Regions from separate parts of the Photobacterium sp. GB-50 genome, predicted to be linked through region 1. Evidence: riboswitches for the same ligand, from Rfam matches in the RefSeq annotation. Region 1 holds a riboswitch; each other region holds the start of a gene.

Region 1 (4,567 bases):
TTGATTGAGTTGTTCGACGGCAATCGCAGGCTCACTTGACTGGGTGATCGCACGTACCACCGCAACGCTACTCACCCCTGTTTTCCAAACGACGGGCACACGAGATAAATCAATACCCCCAATTGCCACTGTTGGAAACGTATTGCCAATCAATTGTTGATACAGCTTTAAGCGGTGAACGCCTTGCGGTAATGACGGCATTTGCTTGGTTGTGGTTGGGTAAATATGACCAAGGGCGATATAACTGGGATTAAATGCCATCGCACGTAATATCTCGTAATACCCATGGGTTGAGATCCCTAAGCGAAGATTCGCTTGTTGAATGGCATTGAGATCAGCGACCGCTAAATCTTCTTGTCCCAAATGCACCCCAAAAGCACCATGCTCAATAGCCAGTTGCCAATAGTCATTAATAAAGACCTGCGCATTTGCCTGCAGACCTAACGCAATAGCATGAGCAACATCTTGCTCTAAACCTTGTGCATTCGGATCTTTGATCCGCAGCTGAGTGGTTTTCACATCCAATTCAAGTAACTGCTTAACCCATTGGACGGAATCCACTACCGGATATAACGTCAGTTTCTCACTATCAACAGCTGCAAAAGCTTCAACTGGCTGACATTGATCTTGCCAACCAATATCTAACAGCTTTGAAAAATTAGCACAAACGATGTCAGGGAAAGCATCACGCTCAGTTGGCCAAATGCCCATCTGCATTGACTGGGCATACGCCCTTGCCAGCACTAGAGCATCTTCTAAGGGGTAATCAAGCGCGAGTGCCACCAATAACATCGCTCTCTGTTGAGTCGCATTACCAAGCTCAACACTGAAACAACCACGAACGTCACCATCATGATGCCAAAGATCAAGATAACCACCATTGACAGGTAAACCACATACCACAACGTTAGATCGTTCCAGTATTTGCGCTTTGATCAGCGAAAGATCTACCTCAGAAGATACCCATTGATCTTGAAATACATAATCAATTAGCTGAGTGGAGCAGGCTTGTTCAAAGCCCACTCGTTTAACGCAAGAGGGCGTCGATACCTCAATCCACTCTTGGCTTGATGGTATTAACGTGACTTGCTCACCTAACTGATACTCTGTCGCAGAGGCTAATAATGGCTCAATATGCATCACCAGAGACGATAAGACCTTTGGTAAGCTTAAGGTGCTCATTAGCTTTCCTCTTTAGCTAGGTGATATAACTCACTACCTTTAGATCGAAACTCTTGTGCTTTTTGCTGCATGCCTTCAAGTGGATCATCTAATAGCTTGATCGCGATTTCTGAGTCTTCTAACCCCTTAGCGTAATCTCGTACTTCTTGAGAGATCTTCATTGAACAGAATTTAGGGCCACACATTGAACAGAAATGGGCAACTTTGCCTGACTCTTGAGGGAGAGTTTCATCGTGATAGGCACGCGCCGTTTCAGGGTCAAGACCGAGATTAAATTGATCTTCCCAACGGAATTCAAAACGCGCTTTAGATAAGGCATTATCGCGCACTTGTGCACCAGGGTGGCCTTTTGCTAAATCAGCAGCATGGGCACAGAGTTTATAAGTGATAAGACCGACTTTTACATCGTCTTTATTAGGCAAGCCTAAGTGTTCTTTGGGTGTCACATAACAAAGCATTGCACAGCCATACCAACCAATCATCGCCGCACCAATACCCGATGTAATATGATCATAACCCGGTGCGATGTCTGTCGTCAGTGGACCTAAGGTATAGAATGGCGCTTCATGACAATGCTCTAGCTGCTCTTCCATGTTTTCTTTGATCATGTGCATGGGTACGTGACCGGGGCCTTCAATCATGACCTGTACATCGTATTCCCATGCAATTTTAGTTAGCTCACCTAATGTGCGTAGTTCACTAAACTGGGCTTCATCATTAGCATCGGCTACAGAACCTGGACGCAAGCCATCGCCCAGTGATAGTGAAATATCGTATTGCGCACAGATCTCACAAATCTCACGGAAGTGCTGATAGAGGAAGCTTTCTTTATGGTGTGCCAAACACCACTTCGCCATGATAGAGCCGCCACGCGATACAATACCGGTTACACGTTTCGCCGTCATAGGTACATAACGAAGCAGTACGCCAGCATGGATAGTGAAGTAATCCACCCCTTGCTCAGCTTGCTCTAGTAATGTGTCACGGAACACTTCCCAGTTAAGGTTCTCAGCCACACCATTTACTTTTTCAAGTGCTTGGTACATAGGTACAGTACCAATCGGAACAGGGCTATTACGGATGATCCATTCACGCGTTTCGTGAATATTTCGACCAGTTGATAAATCCATTACCGTATCGCCACCCCAACGGGTCGACCAGACAAGTTTTTCAACTTCTTCTTCAATCGATGAACTCACCGCTGAGTTACCAATATTGGCATTCACTTTAACAAGGAAATTACGGCCAATGATCATTGGCTCAGTTTCAGGATGGTTAATGTTGGCAGGAATAATTGCTCGGCCTTCAGCCACTTCTTTACGCACAAACTCAGGCGTAATTTCTTTTGGTAAATTAGCACCAAAGCTCACACCTGGATGTTGTTGGTTTAATACTTCATCACGGTATTTCGCACGACCCATATTTTCACGGATCGCGATATATTCCATCTCAGGCGTAATAATACCTTGGCGCGCATAATGTAATTGCGTCACACAACGCCCAGCTTTTGCACAACGAATACGCGCACGTTCCGCAAAACGTAAATCATCAAGCGTCTTATCATCTAAACGTTCATTGGCATACTCAGAGCTTAACCCTTCTAGTAATTCAGTATCGTCACGCTCTGCGATCCATTGCTCACGCACTAACGGCAAGCCATTATAGATATCGATGTTTTTTTCAGGATCAGTGTAAAAACCAGAAGTGTCGTAAACGCGAATAGGCTCGTTAGGCTCAAAGATAGGAGATTCTTTACTGCCACCAACCAAGCTATCAGCTAGAGTGATTTCACGCATAGGAACAAGCACATCAGGACGGCTACCTTGAACATACACTTTCTGTGAGTTCGGGTATGGTTGTGCTGTTAATGATTCAATAAATTGTTTCGCTTCCAGTCTCGCTTGCTTGCGATTCGACATAGCAGTTTCCTTGATTTTTCAATGTAGGGGAAAATGCTTGGCGGATGGGCGTAAACAAGAGGTGTGTACCTAAGTACAGCTATGCAGATGCATACAGTGATCCCTTAAGATATGTAGCAGAAGACATTCTCTCGTTCCCTTCGCAGGTATTAGCCTGATCAGGTTCAACGGATCCCGCAATGCGGTCTCAGCCATATGGCACTCCGACAAGTAGCAATGAGTATAAAGAAGCCGTTATAGTGCAACAACCTTTATACTGAGAAAAATAATAAAAAGTGACAAACAACAAAAAGCCGTGCATCAACACGGCTTATTATTACATTGCATATTTTAATCGTTGTTACTGTGAAATTAATACATCACAACCTAGGTGATTAGCCAAAGAATCACTTAAATCACCAAACAAGTGAAAAGTCGATTTATGGTAACCGGTGATCACTAGGCTAGCATTCAGTTCTTTTGCTAAAGCCTCTATATGCTTTGAAACATCGCCATCTGCAGTATGTATCGCTTTAACTTTATGAGAAGAAGCTGTAATTAAATCAGATAACTCTTTCATGCGTTTTTTTGCAATCGCATCATGCTCTTCTTGTAGCTCAACTTCCACATCAATAAAACTTACGTTTCCGATCCCTGGCTCAACATAAGCAACATGTAAATCAGCGTGATTTTGCTCAGCGATAACGCCAGCTTTCACCATCAATTTATGCGCATTTTTATCTTCAGGATTAACCGCTAATAACACTGTTTGGTAAAGCGACATACCTAGCCTCCTTGAGCTAAGGCTCATAGTAAATTCATTATTTATGATTATGATGCTATAAATATAGCTATACAACTAAGTATTACGCTGACTATTTAATATTAACTTAAATCAATGATTGCATTTTTGGAGAGTTCTCACTTTTCTCGCTAGCGATTATCATGAGCGCTTTCTATCATTACCTAAAAATATAAACGAGATCCCAATGAGCCAATATTTATTACTAGGATTCATCGCGCTTGGTGGTGCATTCGGCGCCTGCTCAAGATACCTCATTTCTGAGCTATGCGTAATGCTATTTGGCCGTGGCTTCCCATACGGTACTTTAACCGTAAACGTGCTGGGCTCCTTGATCATGGGGCTATTGATGTCAGCACTTAATCAAGGAATGATTGAAGCTGCACCATGGCGACCTATTATCGGCTTAGGCTTCCTAGGCGCACTAACAACATTCTCCACGTTCTCAATGGACAATGTTGTCTTGATGCAACAAGGTGAATTTTTCAAAGCAGGTTTAAACATTTTACTTAACGTTATTGTCAGCATTGCTGCTTGTTATGTTGGCTACCAGCTTATGATGAAAAGTTAATAGATAACCGATAAAAAAACCGCCTGCATGGCGGTTTTTTTATATCTAAATTAAACGAGTCATCACTTTATGCTAATGAAGAAGAACAACAAGTAATTCATTATTCTATTTAGA
Region 2 (4,567 bases), on a different contig from region 1:
GGTCAAGTGATTGCCGTTGATGAGCCAATCCCTGCCCCTGAAAGCTTTAACGATCCCGTTGAAAAAGCCTCTGCAGAAAAAGCATTAGCTTACATGGGACTAGAAGCTGGCAAAGCCCTGTCTGATTTTACTGTTGATAAAGTCTTTATCGGTTCATGCACTAACTCACGTATTGAAGATATGCGCGCAGCAGCAGCCATTGCCAAAGGGCGTAAAGTTGCCGCTAACGTACAAGCTTTAGTCGTTCCTGGCTCAGAGCAAGTGAAAGCACAAGCTGAAAAAGAAGGGCTTGATAAAATCTTCATTGAAGCAGGCTTCGAATGGCGACTACCCGGTTGTTCAATGTGTCTGGCAATGAATAACGATCGCTTAGGTCCCGGTGAGCGTTGTGCGTCAACCAGTAACCGTAACTTTGAAGGCCGTCAAGGTCGTGATGGGCGTACTCATCTAGTTAGCCCAGCCATGGCAGCAGCAGCGGCATGTGCCGGACATTTTGTTGATATTCGCCAACTAGATGCCGCATCGGTGTAACAAAAGGATTTGAACATGACAGGTTTTAAACAACACACAGGTTTAGTTGTACCGCTAGATACGGCAAATATTGATACCGATGCGATTATTCCAAAACAGTTTTTGCAGAAAGTAACTCGAACTGGATTTGGTAAGCACCTTTTCCATGATTGGCGTTTTCTAGATGATGCAGGCGAGCAGGCAAACCCTGACTTTATTATGAACGCCCCTCGCTACCAAGGCGCGAGTATTTTACTGGCGCGTGAAAACTTTGGTTGTGGCTCTTCTCGTGAACATGCACCGTGGGCGCTTGCTGATTACGGTATCCAAGTTATGATTGCGCCAAGCTTTGCCGATATTTTCTATGGTAACTCGATCAATAACCAAATGGTGCCCGTACGTCTCTCTGAGCAAGACGTTGATACTTTATTTAAGTATGTCGATGAAAATGAAGGCGCACAGATCACGGTTGATCTTGAAAAAATGATCGTCAGTGCGGATGGTAAAGAGTACACCTTTGAAATTGATGAATTCCGTCGTCACTGCCTATTAAATGGCTTAGACAATATCGGTTTGACACTGCAACACGAAGATAAAATTACAGACTTTGAAAACCGTATTCCTCGCTTCTTAGCGTAATCGTACATCATCTGAAATCGGACGCCCTGTTTAATATAAACAGGGCGTTTTTATTTAAAATATCAAAAAGATAATGAAATTAGCCAATACTTATTACGGTCTTAATCAATATTGTTACTTATTATATTAATAGGAAAAATATGCGTATTGTTATTGCCACTTGGCTGCTGTTATTCACTCTGCCGATCTTTGCTGCGCCAAAATCCGAACTCTGGTCATATTGGCAACCTCATGATCCTAAAAACACAAACAAGATCAGTCATCAAGATTGGCAGCAACTACTCGATAAATATCTTGTCATTCAACCGGATCAAACCTTATTTCGTTATAACCAAGTATCAAGTGCAGATAAACAAAAGCTAGCAACTTATATTAAGCGACTCAGTGCCCAAAATCCTCACCGTTATAATCGTAATGTTCAATTTGCCTATTGGGTTAATTTATATAACGCCCTAACCGTTCAATTAATTATTGATAATTACCCTGTAAAATCAATCACTAAACTTGGAGGTTTATTTAGCTTTGGGCCATGGGATCAAACCATTATTACCATTAATAATAAAAAGCTAACTTTAAACGATATTGAACATCGGATCTTACGCCCTATCTGGCAAGATCCTAGGATCCACTACGCAGTCAACTGTGCCAGCCTCGGTTGCCCTGATTTACTGCCTAAAGCGTTTAATAGCGATCGATTAGACTCCCAGTTAGATCAAGCTGCAACACGTTTTATTAATAGTGAAAAAGCAATAAAAATAACAAAAAATGGCATCACACTGTCATCTATCTATGATTGGTATCAAGCTGATTTTGGATCGTTAATTGAGTTACAACAACACCTTAATCATTATCGTATTACGCCTAACCTACAATTCACTCAGATCCATTACATCTATAATTGGCAACTTAATCAGAAGCTATAACTTCGATACAGTTGCAGGTACAATAGTCTGTTCTCATTGGGGAGCCATTTGGCTGAGATTGTTAGGCATACGTGCTTTATAGCAGGACCCATTGAACCTGAACCAGGTAATGCTGGCGTAGGAATTGAGATGCTCGAACATGCTTTCGAGCTCGCTGACCATTGCATGATGCAACAGCACTCAAACCTGTGCCGCTCTCTCTTTCAATTTTTGTCCCAAGGATGCAGGACATCTCGGAGCGCATAGTGAAAAAAATAAACACTCTTCTTCCCCTAATCTCTCTGTCATTAGTTGCAAGCTCAGCTTTCGCCTCAGACAATACTCTTAATGTTTATACCTACAGCTCCTTTGCTTCCGACTGGGGTCCTGGTCCTGTAGTAAAGAAAGCGTTTGAAAAACAATGTAATGGTTGTACGGTCAATTTTGTTTCTTTAGAAGATGGCGTATCGATTTTAAATCGCGTTCGTCTTGAAGGGAAAAACAGTAAAGCAGATGTGTTATTAGGGCTAGATAACAACCTAATGACAGAAGCGAAAAATACCGGCCTATTAGCAAAAAGTGATGTTGATACCAGTAAGCTCACGCTTCCTAAAGGTTGGAGTGATGATACTTTCATCCCTTATGATTACGGCTATTTTGCCTTTGTGTATGACAGCGATAAACTGAAAAACCCACCAGCGAGTTTAGATGCTCTGATCAAAGATCAAAATATCAGCGTTATCTATCAAGATCCTCGTACTTCAACCCCAGGCCAAGGTCTTATGTTATGGATCAAATCGGTCTACGGTGATAAAGCCCCTGAAATGTGGCAGCAACTAGCGAAACACACAGTGACCGTCACTAAGGGCTGGTCTGAAGCCTATAACATGTTCTTAAAAGGCGAATCAGATATGGTGCTTTCTTACACCACATCACCGGCCTATCACATCATTGCTGAAGACAAACACCAGTACAAAGCGGCTAACTTCAAAGAAGGCCATTACATGCAAGTTGAAGTGGCAGCAAAAATGAAAAATAGCCCACATCCAAAGCTTGCCGATCAATTTATGCAATTTATTGTAAGTGATGCTTTTCAGTCACAAATCGCTACTCACAACTGGATGTATCCAGTAACAAAGCAAAGCCTACCGAAAGGTTTTGATGAACTCACCGTACCAAGCAAAGCACTTGAATTTAGTGCCGACGAAGTGGCAACGCATCGCAAAGCCTGGATCCGAGAGTGGCAGCAAGCCCTCACTCAGTAATGGTTTAAGACTTTGAACAAACGCATTACCTTATTGCCCGGCATTATCAGTGCCGGGCTGATCACTTTTGTTGTTGTTGCCGCGCTCACCGCCTTAATCAGCCAAGCTAACGACTGGCAACTATCAACACTATGGCATGATCCTTATCTGCGACATGTAACTGGATTTAGCTTCTATCAAGCCATCTTGTCGACTCTATTTAGCATCATCCCAGCGATTCCCATTGCTTATGCACTCTCACGACGGCAGTTTGTAGGAAAAGCTCTGCTATTACGTTTATTTGCGATGACGCTCGTGATACCCGTATTGGTTGCTGTTTTTGGGTTATTATCGATTTATGGCAAAAGTGGATTGATCAGCCATAACCTAGAAATACTAGGCTTACCGCCATTAAACATTTACGGTTTAAGCGGGATTTTACTGGCTCACGTATTTTTAAACCTGCCACTGACCGTGCGTTTTCTACTGCAAAGTCTCGATGGTATCCCTGCAGAGCAACATCAGCTTGCAGCGCATTTAAGTATTACTGGCTGGAGTAAATTTCGCTTAATTGCATGGCCTCGACTACGCCAACAACTGCCGCATATCGCGGGTTTAGTCTTTATGTTGTGCTTTACCAGCTTTGCCGTGATCATGTCGCTTGGCGGTGGTCCTAAATCAACCACTATCGAGCTCGCCATATATCAAGCGTTGCGTTATGACTTTGATTTAGCGACAGGTGCGATTTTAGCCTTATGGCAAATGCTACTTTGCTGCTCATTAGTGCTTTTTACCCAACGTTTTGCTAAACCGCTTTCTACCCTAAACGGCTCTATCAGCAAAAAGGTAGTGAATTATAACGATACATGGCGCGCTAAATGTTGGGATGTATTCTGGATCATCAGTGCGTTAGTGTTTGTTATACCACCGATCATTGCCGTCTTTGTATCGGGTATTAACCATCAATTATTTAATATCTTAGAACAAAAGCAGTTATGGTCAGCAATCACTAACTCACTCCATATCGCACTATTTTCCTGCTTATTAGCATTTTGTCTTGGCGTCATGATCCTCATCACGAGTCGTAGCTTACGCTTAGCACGTAAAAAACTGGCTGCTGACGGGATTGAAATGATCGGCACAGTGATTTTAGTGACACCTGGGTTAGTGTTAAGTACTGGTATTTTTCTTTTACTGCGCCAATATACTGATGCTTACAGTGCTGCGTTTTGGGTTGTGGTCTGTGTTAATGCCCTAATGGCACTGCCCTAT
Region 3 (4,567 bases), on a different contig from region 1:
ATTAAGATCTTGTTTAAGAGTACGTTGTTGGATCAGGTATTGAAGGCTGTCTTTAGCGTAGTAACCGAAGATAGCGCGTGGTGCATAGCCTTGAGCGTCATCCCAAATATAAATTTCATAGCCGTTGGTGTAGAAAATCACAGGACGTTGGCTGTAACGTTTTTCTAGCGCATCAGCATACAATTTTGCTTGTTCGCGTCCTGCTTTGGCATCTTTCTGTGTACGCTTGGCTTCAATAACCGCTAACGGTTTACCATTGTCGTCCCAAAGCACGTAGTCACAATAACCTATGCCTGTTTGCGTTGGTTGCCCATCAACCTCAAATTCTTTGGATACTTGCTCTGTACTCTCTTCATCAAGTGCAACATCCCAGCCACAGCTACGAAGGTCTGCATCAATGATTCGCTTGCGAGTCTCTTGTTCATTAAAATCAAAGCTGCTCTTCATGGCTAGCGTATTGCTACGCAGTTTATCCGCTTTGGCTTGATCTACTTGTGCTTTAAGCTGCGCCGCTTCTTTCTGAGCCTGTAATTGAGCCAGCTTGGTTTCTTCCAGCTCTTTCAATGCCTGTTTTAAGATCTCATCATGCTGTTTAAGCTTTTGTTGTAATTGCTTATTCTTGCGCTTAAATTCGCCTTTGGATTCATCTTCTCTTTGGCTATTTTCAGGTGTGGTAAACGATGGGCAATCTTTTAGTTTACCCTCGCCATATGCCATAAATAGCCAGCAGCCAATGAAATAAGATTCTTTTAGCAACCAAATGGCATCGTGTTGGCTAACTTCGCCTTCATGAGCGGCTTTGTTTCCGCCTCGACGAACAGCGTGAAACTTATCAACAATGGTTTTATCAACGATAGATGTGAATGAACCGCTCACCAACTTATCATGCATAGAGGCGTTAGGTGCAACAGGAAGGTGAAGCTCGCGGTATAAGTAGCCTACGATTTTTTCAACGTAGCAGCGCAGTTTAACCAGTGCACTTTGCGGATCACTCACGGCATAGGTTTCAGCAAATGCGCCAAGCTCTGCCAACTCTGGCCACTGATTACGTAAATGTTCGAAATTCATGGACGTTTTCACCTTAGTTGCTCTCCTTTGATACCTATGCCTATCGCAACGTTTATGCCATTCGCTTTTCTTTGTTTCATCAAGCATCTAAATCGTACGTTTTAAGCCAATTATTCAATGTTTGATGATTTTTTAAACCTAATGATTTAGCAGCCTTAGATTTGTTTCCACTGGCAAAATCCATGGCAGAGATAATCGCATCTTTTTTAATATTATCAATATATTGCTGTAAATCGCCCGGAATAAGAAACTTATCTTCAGCGGACGGTGTATTATCTAAGCTTAATGTTGCTTTTTCGATATCCGCACGGCTTAGCTCTTTATTTTCAGACCATAGCGTAGCACGGTTCAATGTATTCCAAAGCTCACGAATATTACCCGGCCAGTGATGTGAAACGGTAAAATTTATTGCAGCATCGGAAATGTTTTTACTTTCAAACAGCGGATGCTTTTCCATCTGTTGATTGATGTCTGCCATGAACGTGGTAATGATGTCGGGAATATCTTCAGCGCGCTGCCTTAATGGCGGTAATGTGATAACGCCAACTGCGAGGCGATAAAATAAATCTTCACGAAACGTTTCATCAGACACCATACGAAATAAATCACGATGCGTGGCTGCGATTATCCGTACATCGATGGTGCGGGTAACGGTATCACCCACACGCGTGATCTCTTGTTGTTGTAACGCTCGTAATAGTTTGACTTGCACCACTAAAGGAAGCTCACCGACTTCATCTAAAAACAGTGTGCCGCCGTTTGCTTGCTCAAACAGTCCTTCATGATCACGCTCAGCTCCCGTGAAGGCTCCCTTTCTGTGACCAAATAAAATTGAATCGACGAGGTTTTCAGGTAGCGCACCGCAGTTGACGGCTTTAAATGGCTTTTGCTGTCGGAGGCTGGCTTGATGAATAGACTTTGCAAGTACCTCTTTCCCCGTTCCGCTTTCACCTAATAATAATGCTGGTAGATCCGAATACGCTAAACGTTGCGCTTTTTTGACGGTTTCCTGCATTACGGCTGATTTGGCGGTTATTGAGCTAAAAGCACCCTCATTTTTAGGGTGTTTGGATACCAGTTGTGAAATCGCAGTAGATGAAGATTTCGCATACTCAGAGGCAAAATCTACCGGGATATCGACATTATTGATTTCCCCTTTTGGCGATGTTTGAACGAACTGACATTTAGCATTACCCTTGCCCAGCAGCACTGATACAACTGTCATGGCAGGGGTACCTGATGTCAGATTGATATACACCTGAGTCGCATCTGAGGAAACGTCACTCAATTGCTTTTGCATGACTTTCGTTATTGATAAATAATCAATCGGTGAAGTTAATCTGACACGTTTTATCTCTACTGATGTTTTAGAACGCCCAGCACATGCTAACTTTCTTTTTAACCAGTCCTTGTAGTCAAACCATTCGTCATCCCATGTACTCGCAAGAATAACGACGCTATCAAGCATCGGCCCTCTAAGAGCGAGGGTTGCAATGGAAGCTGGTTTATCTAGCTTCATTTGATCTAAATCTGTTCTACCAAGCCAGCTAAGCAGAGTTGCCATTTTAACGTCCGTGATTTTAGTTTTGTTTATTTTAATCAATCTGATGCGGTAAAGGTGTGAGGTAATCTACAGTGTCTTAACCGAGCAGTTGCATAATACATAATATGTCAATGAAACTAATATTGTTTTTATTGCTCGGGTTCTTTGTCGGGGAATGATTATTTCACCTTGACCATTACATCTTTGTTTTTTGTCTAACATGAATGCTGATGTAACCCCTTATTTTATAAGTACGTGACAACAAAACGTTTATCTATTAGGATTTGAGAGTTAGTCGGGGGGCATTACGCTGAGATCACAATTTAAGTGGGACCCGTTGAACCTGAACCAGTTAACACTGGCGGAGGGAACTAAATAAACAATATTCGTATTGTTTAGCCAAGTTATCACTGGATCTCATCACTTCACATCAACCGATCCTTTCAGACTTGGCAACGGTTCCTAACGCGTAATTAGGAATCTGTTATGTCATCACACACCAATAATACATCCCATGTTACAACGCCTATCGTTTTAACTATTGCTGGCTCTGACAGTAGTGGTGGCGCGGGTATTCAAGCCGATATCAAAGCTATTTCAGCAACTGGTGGCTATGCTTGTTCGGTGATCACTGCAATTACGGCGCAAAACACCCAAGGTGTTAGTGGTATTCTTCCTATTCCTCTTGTGATGATAGAACAACAGTTAGATGCTGTTTTTACCGATCTCAACATTCAGGCCGTTAAAATAGGCATGCTTGCCGATAGTGACATCATCACGCTGGTTGCGAACAAAATAAAAGAGTACAAGCCACGCTATCTTGTGATTGATCCCGTTATGGTTGCCACCAGTGGTGACTTATTATTACAACAGTCAGCCATTAGTACATTAAAGCAAAAACTACTTCCATTAGCTGATCTCATCACGCCTAATTTACCTGAAGCCGCTGCGCTGACAAACAGCGAGATCCCACACAATCATACAGATATGTTGGGATTAGTCAGCAAACTGCGTGACATACAAACAAAAGCCATACTGCTTAAAGGTGGGCACCTAGAAAGTGATTCAGAAAGTAATGATTTATTGATATTAAGTGACGATATTATCGAGCTAAAAACAAAACGTATTGATACCCACAATACCCATGGTACTGGCTGTACCCTCTCTTCAGCTATTGCTTCTTACCTTGCTCAAGGTTATTCGATCGAACAAGCAACACAACGTGGCAAAGAATATATTACCTCTGCCATTTCAGCGGCTGATCTACTCAATATCGGTAGTGGTCATGGTCCTGTTAATCATTTTTTTACACAGGATCAAAATAGCTAACAAGACATGAAACATCACGCGACATGATATAAAAAAGCGGTGATTTAACTCACCGCTTTGATTTATATAGTAAATATTATGTGATTACAGTTTTGTCCAAGCATCTTGCCAATAAGCACTGCTTGCTGGGGCATAAGAAGCACTTGAGCACCAACCTGAATTAGGCCACGGTTTACATTGGTATAACTGCTCATCGCTAGCACGAACAATATCCCCTTGTTGGTAAACTGTGCCCGCTTGATACGTTGGATATTCTCCCGGCGCAGGTGGCGTCACTTCTGGTTTGACTGAGGTACACCCTTCGGTTGCAATTTGTTTCCAAACACCCCACTCACCCGTTGTTCCCGGCTCTTCACCTTTTGTCCACCAACCTGCTAGCCATACCACACCATTGTGGCTGACTTCATCTCCTGCCACATAAATACTTTGTGCACTCCATGTGTTTTCGCACACTGCGCTACCTTCAACCGTCACAACACGTTGCGCTTCTGTGGTTTGTTGTGCGCTGTCAGTAATACGGTAATTCAAGGTGTAGTTACCAGCTAGGCTCGTATTGACTTCACCTTCGATAATAATATTGGCCGTTATGTCACCATCTTCTGCATCTTTTGCGGTAATACCTGTTTT

Evidence for each region. A riboswitch is a leader RNA that binds a small molecule or an ion and turns the genes downstream of it on or off. The one in region 1 is predicted to bind thiamine pyrophosphate.
Region 2: linked by a shared signal. The riboswitch ahead of thiB (thiamine ABC transporter substrate binding subunit) and the one ahead of thiC (phosphomethylpyrimidine synthase ThiC) in region 1 are both predicted to bind thiamine pyrophosphate.
Region 3: linked by a shared signal. The riboswitch ahead of thiD (bifunctional hydroxymethylpyrimidine kinase/phosphomethylpyrimidine kinase) and the one ahead of thiC (phosphomethylpyrimidine synthase ThiC) in region 1 are both predicted to bind thiamine pyrophosphate.

What each region holds. Positions count from the first base shown of each region.
Region 1 covers NZ_PYNX01000016.1:228-4,794, reverse strand. Annotated here, with positions in the region: gene thiE (thiamine phosphate synthase) at 1-1,182, opposite strand, end outside; gene thiC (phosphomethylpyrimidine synthase ThiC) at 1,182-3,101, opposite strand; TPP riboswitch at 3,220-3,317, opposite strand; gene C9J41_RS16445 (universal stress protein) at 3,442-3,864, opposite strand; gene crcB (fluoride efflux transporter CrcB) at 4,070-4,453, shown strand.
Region 2 covers NZ_PYNX01000012.1:38,559-43,125, reverse strand. Annotated here, with positions in the region: gene leuC (3-isopropylmalate dehydratase large subunit) at 1-531, shown strand, start outside; gene leuD (3-isopropylmalate dehydratase small subunit) at 547-1,149, shown strand; gene C9J41_RS14825 (DUF547 domain-containing protein) at 1,290-2,072, shown strand; TPP riboswitch at 2,100-2,213, shown strand; gene thiB (thiamine ABC transporter substrate binding subunit) at 2,327-3,316, shown strand; gene thiP (thiamine/thiamine pyrophosphate ABC transporter permease ThiP) at 3,329-4,567, shown strand, end outside.
Region 3 covers NZ_PYNX01000013.1:19,430-23,996, reverse strand. Annotated here, with positions in the region: gene C9J41_RS15230 (DEAD/DEAH box helicase family protein) at 1-1,068, opposite strand, end outside; gene C9J41_RS15225 (sigma-54-dependent Fis family transcriptional regulator) at 1,148-2,632, opposite strand; TPP riboswitch at 2,898-2,998, shown strand; gene thiD (bifunctional hydroxymethylpyrimidine kinase/phosphomethylpyrimidine kinase) at 3,098-3,940, shown strand; gene C9J41_RS15215 (M66 family metalloprotease) at 4,025-4,567, opposite strand, start outside.